One region of the Kitasatospora sp. NPDC004669 genome, then DNA from elsewhere that is predicted to be linked to it. Evidence: riboswitches for the same ligand, from Rfam matches in the RefSeq annotation. Region 1 holds a riboswitch; each other region holds the start of a gene.
What was found. Region 1 has a riboswitch for cyclic di-AMP ahead of ABZW30_RS34595 (LysM peptidoglycan-binding domain-containing M23 family metallopeptidase). Riboswitches for the same ligand answer to the same signal wherever they lie in the genome.
Positions count from the first base shown of each region.

Region 2: linked by a shared signal. The riboswitch ahead of ABZW30_RS07065 (transglycosylase family protein) and the one ahead of ABZW30_RS34595 (LysM peptidoglycan-binding domain-containing M23 family metallopeptidase) in region 1 are both predicted to bind cyclic di-AMP.
Region 3: linked by a shared signal. The riboswitch ahead of ABZW30_RS24630 (NlpC/P60 family protein) and the one ahead of ABZW30_RS34595 (LysM peptidoglycan-binding domain-containing M23 family metallopeptidase) in region 1 are both predicted to bind cyclic di-AMP.
Region 4: linked by a shared signal. The riboswitch ahead of ABZW30_RS40120 (transglycosylase family protein) and the one ahead of ABZW30_RS34595 (LysM peptidoglycan-binding domain-containing M23 family metallopeptidase) in region 1 are both predicted to bind cyclic di-AMP.

Region 1 is NZ_JBEXKB010000056.1:38,111-40,300, forward strand. It holds gene ABZW30_RS34590 (MFS transporter) at 1-429, opposite strand, end outside; cyclic di-AMP (ydaO/yuaA leader) riboswitch at 742-920, shown strand; gene ABZW30_RS34595 (LysM peptidoglycan-binding domain-containing M23 family metallopeptidase) at 923-1,903, shown strand.
Region 2 is NZ_JBEXKB010000006.1:8,291-10,480, forward strand. It holds gene eno (phosphopyruvate hydratase) at 1-274, opposite strand, end outside; gene ABZW30_RS07065 (transglycosylase family protein) at 563-1,357, opposite strand; cyclic di-AMP (ydaO/yuaA leader) riboswitch at 1,361-1,530, opposite strand; gene ABZW30_RS07070 (cytochrome P450) at 1,741-2,190, opposite strand, start outside.
Region 3 is NZ_JBEXKB010000031.1:39,754-41,943, reverse strand. It holds gene ABZW30_RS24630 (NlpC/P60 family protein) at 21-1,166, opposite strand; cyclic di-AMP (ydaO/yuaA leader) riboswitch at 1,177-1,330, opposite strand; gene ABZW30_RS24625 (NlpC/P60 family protein) at 1,668-2,190, opposite strand, start outside.
Region 4 is NZ_JBEXKB010000083.1:15,481-17,670, reverse strand. It holds gene ABZW30_RS40120 (transglycosylase family protein) at 6-1,370, opposite strand; cyclic di-AMP (ydaO/yuaA leader) riboswitch at 1,357-1,558, opposite strand; gene ABZW30_RS40115 (hypothetical protein) at 2,019-2,190, opposite strand, start outside.

The sequences.
Region 1 (2,190 bases):
CGCCGCCGAGCGGTCGTCAGGACGGAAGACGGCCTGGAGCATGGCGAGCGAGCCGGGGGTGAGCAGTGCCCCGCCGATGCCCTGGACGGCGCGGGCCACGATCAGCACTTCGATGTTCGGGGCGGCGGCGCAGGCCGCGGAGGCGGCGGCGAACCAGACCACGCCGATCAGGAAGACCCGGCGCCTTCCGTACCGGTCGCCGAGCGCGCCGCCGAGCAGGATCAGGCCCGCCAGGGTGAGCAGATAGGCGTTCAGCGTCCATTGCAGGGACGCCAGGGAGGCGCCGAGGTCGGCGCCGATCCGGGGCAGGGCGACGTTCACCACGGTGCCGTCGAGCATCGCCATGCTGGAGCCGAGCACGGTTGCCAGGAGTACCCAGCGACCCTGCGCGGTGCCCAGGCGCAAGGTGCCGGCTGTTGAGGTGGCCACGGCCCGATCCTGCGCCCGGCGGGGCGTACGTGACAAGGGTCACCGCGTGGCGTGTCCGCGGCGAGCGGTGCGTGAGCGCACGGTCACGCTGGAGTGTGGAGATCGGCGCAGGGTCGTGGATCAGTGGCGCCCGGTGAATGGATTGTGCACGCACCGTGGGATGGGTCATGCGGAGGGTCACCACCCTCCGGGGGAATATCGCCGGTTCAAGAGATCGACATTGCTTCACCCGAACGGATGGGTTTTAGTTCAGCGACCGCCCGGCCAGCCCGGGTGGATCCACCGGGTGGAACGCCGAGTCCTGCCGCTGCCCGATGGTTCGAACTGAGCTCTGTACGGCAGGAGCGGGGGACCCACAGGTAAGTCGCCGGACGGGAGTTCGCGCTTCTCAGCGCGAACGTCCAGGACCGGCTCGGGGTGAAGCCGCGCATGCGGCCGGGCAACTCCAGCCCGAACCCGACAGCTCACCTCGCAGGCGTCGGAGAGGAAATCCATGCCTGCTCAGGCCCGTCGTATCGCCCTGCCCCGCTCCGCCCGCCTCGGCATCGGCATCGCCGTGACCGGTGTCTCCTTCGCCCTGCCGCTCGTGACCGCGATGGCCGCCCAGGCCTACACCGCCCCGGGTGCGCCGGCCGCCTCGGTCGCGCAGCACACCGCCGCCGCGGAGGCCGAGTCGGCCGCCCCGGCCGCCGTGTTCGAGAGCTACCGCGTCGTCGGCGGCGACACCCTGTCCAGGATCGCCGACGCCAAGCAGGTCGAGGGCGGCTGGCACGCGCTGTACGAGCAGAACCGCTCGGTGGTCGGCGCCAACCCGAACCTGATCTTCCCGGGCCAGCAGCTCTCGCTCGCGGCGGACGCCGCCGCCGCCGAGCCGGCAGCTCCGGCCAAGCCGGCCGCCCCGGTCACCCAGAGTGCCTCCGCCGCCGCGGACACCCAGCTGCAGGTCAAGACCGAGGCCGCCAAGCCGGGCGCCCAGCTCCAGACCCAGGTGCAGACCGCCGCCCCGGCCCGGGCCGTGACCGCCGCCCCGGCCCGGGCCGTGACCGCCGCCCCGGTCGCCGCCACCGTCGGCTACGTCGCCCCGCTGGCCAACCCGGTGCTGGGCGAGGCCTACGGCGTGGCCGGCTCGATGTGGGCTTCCGGCCACCACACCGGCCAGGACTTCGTCGCCTCCACCGGCACCCCGGTGCGCGCGGTCGCCAACGGTGTCGTGGTGAAGGCCGGCAACGGCGGCGCCTACGGCAACGAGGTCGAGGTCAAGCTCGCCGACGGCAAGTACGCCCAGTACGCGCACCTGTCGGTGATCGGCGTGAAGATCGGTCAGACCGTCACCGTCGGCCAGCGGCTCGGCCTCTCCGGCGCGACCGGCAACGTGACCGGCCCGCACCTGCACTTCGAGATCCGTACCGGTCCGGAGTACGGCTCGGACATCAACCCGGTCGCCTACCTGCGGGCGCACGGCGTCGCGCTCTGACCCTGCGCTGACCGCGGGTTTCAGGAACCACCGCTGTTGCGGGGCGAATCGACCGCCCGGGATGGTCATGTCGGGTGACCGCTCGACCGGGTGATCGCCGCATCAGTGGACATGGGCGCGGGACACGCCCAAGGCCGGCCCGGCCTCGCGAGGACTCCTCGTGGAGCCGGGCCGGCCGCTGCCGTTTCCGGCTCCGGGCGTGTTCGAGCGGTCGAACTGGGCGTCAACTCCTGCTGCCTTTGGCGAGATTCGTCGTCTTCCGGGTGCGTCCCCGGTCGCGCGATGCT
Region 2 (2,190 bases), on a different contig from region 1:
GGTCGATCAGGCGCTGCTCGGTGGCGTCGTAGCCGACCAGCTCCGGGCCGATCTGCTCGATGACGGCCAGGACGGCCTTCTCGACACCCTTGCCGAAGTAGCGGTTCTTGTCACCGTCGCGCAGCTCCAGCGCCTCGAAGGCGCCGGTCGAGGCACCCGACGGGACAGCGGCACGACCGGTGCTGCCGTCGTCGAGGCCGACCTCGACCTCGACCGTGGGGTTGCCGCGCGAGTCGAGGATCTCACGGGCTACGACGACATCGATGGACGGCACGAGGCATCTCCTTGCGGAAGCAGGGTCCGGCCGACCGTGGTGGCTGTCGGCGGGACGATTGCGGAGTCGTTACGACCAGAGCCTAACCGCCCGGGCTCCCGGAGCCACGTTGACCTCGGCTCCGTCTCAGCGTGTGGCCCCACTACCCACCGGTAGTTCACCTGCTTGTCCCAGCTTGTCCCTTTGCCGCGGACGAATGCGGACGAAGGGGGCCGGGCGCGGCCCCCTTCGTTCCCGGGGTGTTGCTCGAGATCCTTCGGGGCGTCACCCGGGGACCTGTGGACCGGCTCAGCCGAGGTGCAGGACCTGGCCGGGCATGATCAGGTTCGGGTCGCCGCCGACCGTGCCGCGGTTGCCGTCGTACAGCGCCTGCCAGCCGCCGGACACGCCCTGGGCCGCGGCGATGCTCGACAGGGTGTCGCCGGAGTGGACGGTGTAGTCATGGCCGGCCGGGGCGGCCTGGACCGGCTGGGCGGCGCGCGGGGCAGCGTGCTTCGGGACGTACTGCTGGGCCGACTGCTCGACAGGCTTCTCGGCCTGCTTGGGAGCGGCGTGCTTCGGGGCGTACTGCTGGACCGGCTGCTGAGCGGGCTTCGCGGCCGCCTTGGGGGCCTGCTGCTTCGGGGCCTGCTGCTTGGGCGTCTGCTGCTGCGGGGCGGACTGTGGCTTGGCGTCCGAGGAGGTGTCGACCACGGCCGGGGCCCCACCCTTGCTCAGACCCGCCTTGACGGAGCACACCGGCCAGGCGCCCGGGCCCTGGGAGGCCAGCACCTTCTCGGCGACCGAGATCTGCTGGGCCTTGCTGGCCTGGTTGGCCTGCGACGCGTACGCGGTGCCGCCGAACGCCTTCCAGGTGCTGGAGGTGAACTGCAGTCCGCCGTAGAAGCCGTTGCCGGTGTTGATGCTCCAGTCGCCGCCGCTCTCGCACTGGGCGACGGAGTCCCAGGCGGAGGCCGGGGCGGCGGAGGCGCCGGTGGCGGCGAGGAGCGGCATCGCGAGTCCGACGCCGGCCACACCGGCGACGGCGATGGCCTTCTCGGTCTGGGTGCGACGACGGTGACGGCCGGTTCCAACGAACAGCATGAAAAAGTCCCTCTCCGCACGCCTGCGAGGTGAGCTGTCGGGTTCGGACCGGGAGGTGGCCCGGCCGCCGCGTGCGGAAACGGTTCCGCTCAGGCGGCTTCACCCCAAGCCGTGGAGGACGGCAACAAACCTGGTTCCCCCGCCCCTGCCCAGGGTTCTGGTCGGTTTCCCGTGACGCGGCGGGCAGGATTCGGCGTTCCGCGCACGAGGTCCGCAGCTGCGAACTCCAGGGAGACTAGACAGATCCTCAGATCAATCACAAGCTCATATCGTCGACATCACACAGAAATTACGGCACGTGATCGATCGCCTACCAATGGCTCCTCTATGTCCGGATTGATGGGTGTTCATACCGGCATCAAGGGCGCATCAGCGACGTCCGGTCAGTGTGTCGGAGCCTCAGGAACGGCGTGCGGAGACCGGATCTCGGGGCTGAATTCGACCGGAAGTTCGCGCAATCCACGCATGATCAGACCGCCGCGCCAGCGCAGATTCTCCGGGGTTTCAGCCAGCCGGAGATCGGGCAGTCGGGAAAGCAGCGTGGCCAGCGCGGCGCGCCCTTCCAGCCGGGCCAGCGGGGCGCCGATGCAGTAGTGGATGCCGTGCCCGAACCCCAGGTGGGGGTTGTCGGCCCGGGCCAGGTCGAGGGTGTTCTCGTCCGCGAACCGGGCCGGGTCACGGTCCGCCGCCGCCAGCACCACCAGCACCGGATCGCCGACCGGGATGTCCACCCCGCCGATGGTCAGCGGCCGGGTCGCGAACCGCCAGGTCGCCAGCTCCACCGGCCCGTCGTAGCGCAGGAGTTCCTCGATCCCGGTCTCCAGCAGCGCGGT
Region 3 (2,190 bases), on a different contig from region 1:
TGGAACGGCCTGGGCGGGGATCAGACCCGCACGATGGAGGCCAGCGGCATGTTGGAGACCGCCTCGTAGCGGACCGAGGCACCCGGCTTGGGCGCGTGCAGCACCTGGCCGTTGCCCGCGTAGATGCCGACGTGGTGGGCGTCGCTGAAGAAGATCAGCAGGTCGCCGGGCTGGGCCTGGGAGATGTCCGAGCCGATCCGGGTGCCGGCGCCGGCCTGCTCCTGCGAGGTGCGCGGCAGCGACACGCCGACCTGGTTGAACGCCCAGACCATCAGGCCGGAGCAGTCGAAGGAGCCGGGGCCGGTGGCGCCCCAGACGTACGGGCTGCCGACCTTGCCGGCGGCGGCGGCCAGCGCGGCGGCACCGTGCGAGCTGCCGGGCGCGGCCGGCTTGACGACCGGCGAGGACGAGGAGCCCGCGGAGGAGCCCGAGCCGATGTCGGTGCGGCCGCTGTCGCGCGAGGCACGGTCGGAGGCGGCCTGCTGCTGGGCGGCCTTCGCGGCGGCGTCGGCCTTGGCCTTGGCGTCGGCGGCGGCCTTCTCCTCGGCCTGGCGGATCGCCTGGCGCTCCTGCTCGGTCAGGGTGTTGAGCAGGTCCTGGGCGGCCTTCAGCTTGTTCTGGACCTCCTCCTTGGAGGCCTTCAGCTGCTGGGTGGTGGACTCCAGTTCGGCGAGCTTGCCCTGGGCCTCGGTGCGGTCCTGGTCGAGCTTGCGCTGCTGCTCCTGGAGCTGCTTCAGCTGGTTCTTCTGGGTGTCACCGGCCTGGTTCAGCGCACCGGCCTGGTTGAGGAAGTTGTCCGGCTTGGACGAGAGCATCAGCTGGACGGTCGGGGATATGCCGCCGTTGCGGTACTGCTCCCCGGCGATCTCGGCGAGCCCGCCCTGCAGGTCGGTCACCTGGGACTGCTGCCGGGCCACCTGGTCCTGCAGGCCGGAGACCTGCTTCTCCAGCGCCTGCTGCTTCTCCTGGGCGGCGTTGTACTTCTCGGTCGCCTGCTCGGCCTGCTCGTTGAGCTGGTCGACCTGCTCCTTGACCTGCTCCTTGGTCGGCTGCGGGTCGGCGTGCGCGCCGGACTGCGCGGAGAGGGCGACGGCTGCCGCGGCGACACCGGTCAGGATCGAGACACGGGCGCGGCTGGCGGGCTTGGGACGACGATGGGACGCCACGAAGGCGGACTCCTTCTTCCTACGTCCGCCTACCGGGTGAGCTGACGGGTTCGGGCCGGAAGCATGCCCTACGACGCCTCACGGCCGTTCCACCGGCCGACCTGGCGCCGATTCACCCCGGAGGAACGTGGTTCCCCGGCTCCGCTCCGCAGCGCCCCCGACCACTGGGCTCCCCTGTCGGACAGTCGCTTCGACCTGCCCCGCTGTTTCGCGAACTCGACGGAAACCACCGCCGCCACCCGGGCTGGGCGATCGACAGTGCGGTGGTTCGGAGCACGACCCTAGTAACTGAACCGTGATCCGTTCAAATCCTTGTCAGAAAAAAGTCGGAAGATTACCCATGTTCTTTTGTGAAAATGACTGATGGTGATCGTCGCTGCACACAAAGCTGATCGGTTCTCACCAGTCGGACGTTGAACCCGCAAACCCGAAGCGCCACCCCCGGTCGGAGGGTGGCGCGGATCACAGGGCCGGAGCCGGCCCCTCGGGCGTGTCGGGTCGTCAGACCCGGCGGATCGTGTTGATCGGCATCGCGTCGGCCTTCATCACCTTCACCACGTCCCCGGTGTGCGGCGCGTGGACCACCATGCCGTTGCCGATGTACATCCCGACGTGGTGCCGGTCGCTGCCGTAGATGACCAGGTCGCCGGGCTGAGCCTGGTCCAGCGAGGGCACCGCGGTGCCGACGTTGCCCTGCTCCTGCGAGGTGCGCGGCAGCGAGACGCCGGCCTGGGAGTACGACCAGACCATCAGACCCGAGCAGTCGAAGGTGTTCGGCCCGGTGGAGCCCCAGACGTACGGCGAGCCCTGCTTGCTCATCGCCTTGGCGACGGCCACGGCCGCGTAGCCGCTGGCCGGCGGCAGGCTGCTGAGGTCGACCCGGGCGCTGCCGCGCGAGGCGCGGTCGTCCTGCTGCTGCTGGGCCTTCAGCGCGGCGCGGTCCGCGGCGCTGAGCGAGTTCAGCAGGTCCTGGGCGGTCTTCAGCTTCGTGTTGACGTCCGCCTTGGCCTGGTTCAGGTCCTTG
Region 4 (2,190 bases), on a different contig from region 1:
GTTGCTCAGACCCGGCCGGCGAAGTCCGGGGCCCAGTTGGCGATGGTCTGCTCGCGGACGCCCGCGCTCGGGTTGGCCGCCTCGACGTACTTGCCGCCGCCGATGTAGATCGCGACGTGGTAGACGCCGGAGTCCTGACCGTTGTTCGACCAGAAGAGCAGGTCGCCCGGCTTCAGGCTGTCCAGCGAGACGTGGGTGCTGGCGGCGGCCTGGTCGGCGGCGATGCGCGGGATGTTGACGCCCGCGGCGCGCAGCGCGGCCTGGGTCAGGCCGGAGCAGTCCCAGCCGCCGTTGCCGGTGCCGCCGTAGACGTAGGCCTGGCCGACCTTGGACTCGGCGAAGGACACCGCGGCGGCCATGCTGCCGGTGGCGGCCTGGGCCGGGGCCTGAGTGGCCGGCTTCGCGGCCTGGGTCGGGGCCTGAGTGGCCGGCTTCGCGGCCGGGGCCTGAGTGGCCGGCTTCGCGGCCTGGGTCGGGGCCTGAGTGGCCGGCTTCGCGGCCTGGGTCTGGGCGGTCGGCTTGGCGTTCACGGCACCGCCGTTCGCGGCCTGGCCGGCCTTCTGGGAGCGGTTGAACCAGCTGAAGTCCGAGCCGGATCCGGTGGAGGAGGACTTGTCGGCCTGGGCCTGGTCGCCGTCACCGAAGGTCAGGCGCTGGCCGGGGTAGATGGTGTCCGGGCCCTCGGTCAGGGTGCTGCGGTTGAGGTCGTACAGCCGCTGCCAACCGCCCTGGACGTTGTGCTTGCCGGCGATCGAGGAAAGCCAGTCGCCCGCGACGACGGTGTAGTCGCCGCTCTGGGCCTGGGCCTGAGGCTTCTGCGCCCGGTCGCCGTTGGCGGAGTCGGTGGAGGACTGGGTCTGCTCCTGGGCGGGCGCGGCCGGCTTGGCGGGCTTCGCGGCCGGGGCCTGGCTCTGCGTGGGCTTGGCGGCGGGCTTGGCGGCCGTGGCGGCGGAGGTGCCGACGGCGGCCGGGGCACCGCCCTTGGTCAGACCGGCCTGGATCGAGCAGACGGGCCAGGCGCCGGGGCCCTGCGAGGCGAGGACCTTCTCGGCGACGGCGATCTGCTGGTCCTCGGTGGCGAGGTTGGCCTCCGGGGCGTACGCGGCACCGCCGAAGGCGGCCCAGGTGCTGGAGGTGAACTGCAGGCCGCCGTAGAAGCCGTTGCCGGTGTTGATGGCCCAGTTGCCGCTGCTCTCGCACTGGGCGACCTTCTCCCAGGTGGCGACGGAGGCGGCGTTGGCGGTGCCGGTGGTGAGGCAGGGGACGGTGAGGCCGACGCCCGCGACGCCGAGGGTGGCGATCACGCGACGGGTACGGCTGGGCAGGCGGGTGCCGTTGGTGGGCAGCATGAAGACGCGGTCCTCTCCCACGCCTGCGAGGTGAGCTGTCGGATTCGGGCCGGAGTTGCCCGGCCGCGCTGTGGGCGCGGCTTCACCCCTAGCCCTGGACCGTTCCGAGGAACTGCCCGGGGCGACTTACCTGTGGTTCCCCCGCTCCTGCCGTGGTGCGTTTTCGCGCTGCCAGGACATCCGACGGCAGGACTCGGCGTTGCGGATGAACTGGGTTCGTGTGGTCACGAACGGGGAGCACGTTAAGCAGACTTAAGTTCAAACTGCAAATATCTGTGATGCGCATCACGGTTTAGTGGAAATTGCCAAATCGGACACGAATCATGATCATAAATGATCATTTTCCGGCAATGTGGCTGTGGATTCCCGCAATTGTCTTCGCCTCAGGGGTGAGGTGACGGAGCGTGGAAGCGTGCGACAGCACGCCCGGCTCGGCGGGGGAGTGGTCGTGATTCGAGTGCCGGAATGCGCGCCCGGCATTCCCGCCCAAAAGGTGACATAACGGACATGTCGCACCATTGTTCTCCTAATTCCCGTAATTCCCGTACCGGGACAAGCGGCAGGCGCGGGGTGAGGGCGGGAGAAGCGGGCATGCCGAAGGGCCCGGAACGAAGCCGTTCCGGGCCCTTCGGCGCGCGCGAGTGCGCGACGGTCGTCACTGGCCGCCTGCTAGGCCTCCAGGGGCCCCTGGGTGGCCGCGTGGGCGCCGCGCGAGCCCTCCTCGGCCCCGGCGGCGGCCGCGGCCTCCGCCTCGGCCCGGGCCAGCTCCTCCGCCGACGGCGCCGGCAGCGCGGCCAGGTAGGTGGAGGCGATCAGCTGGCCGACGGTCGGGTAGGCGCCC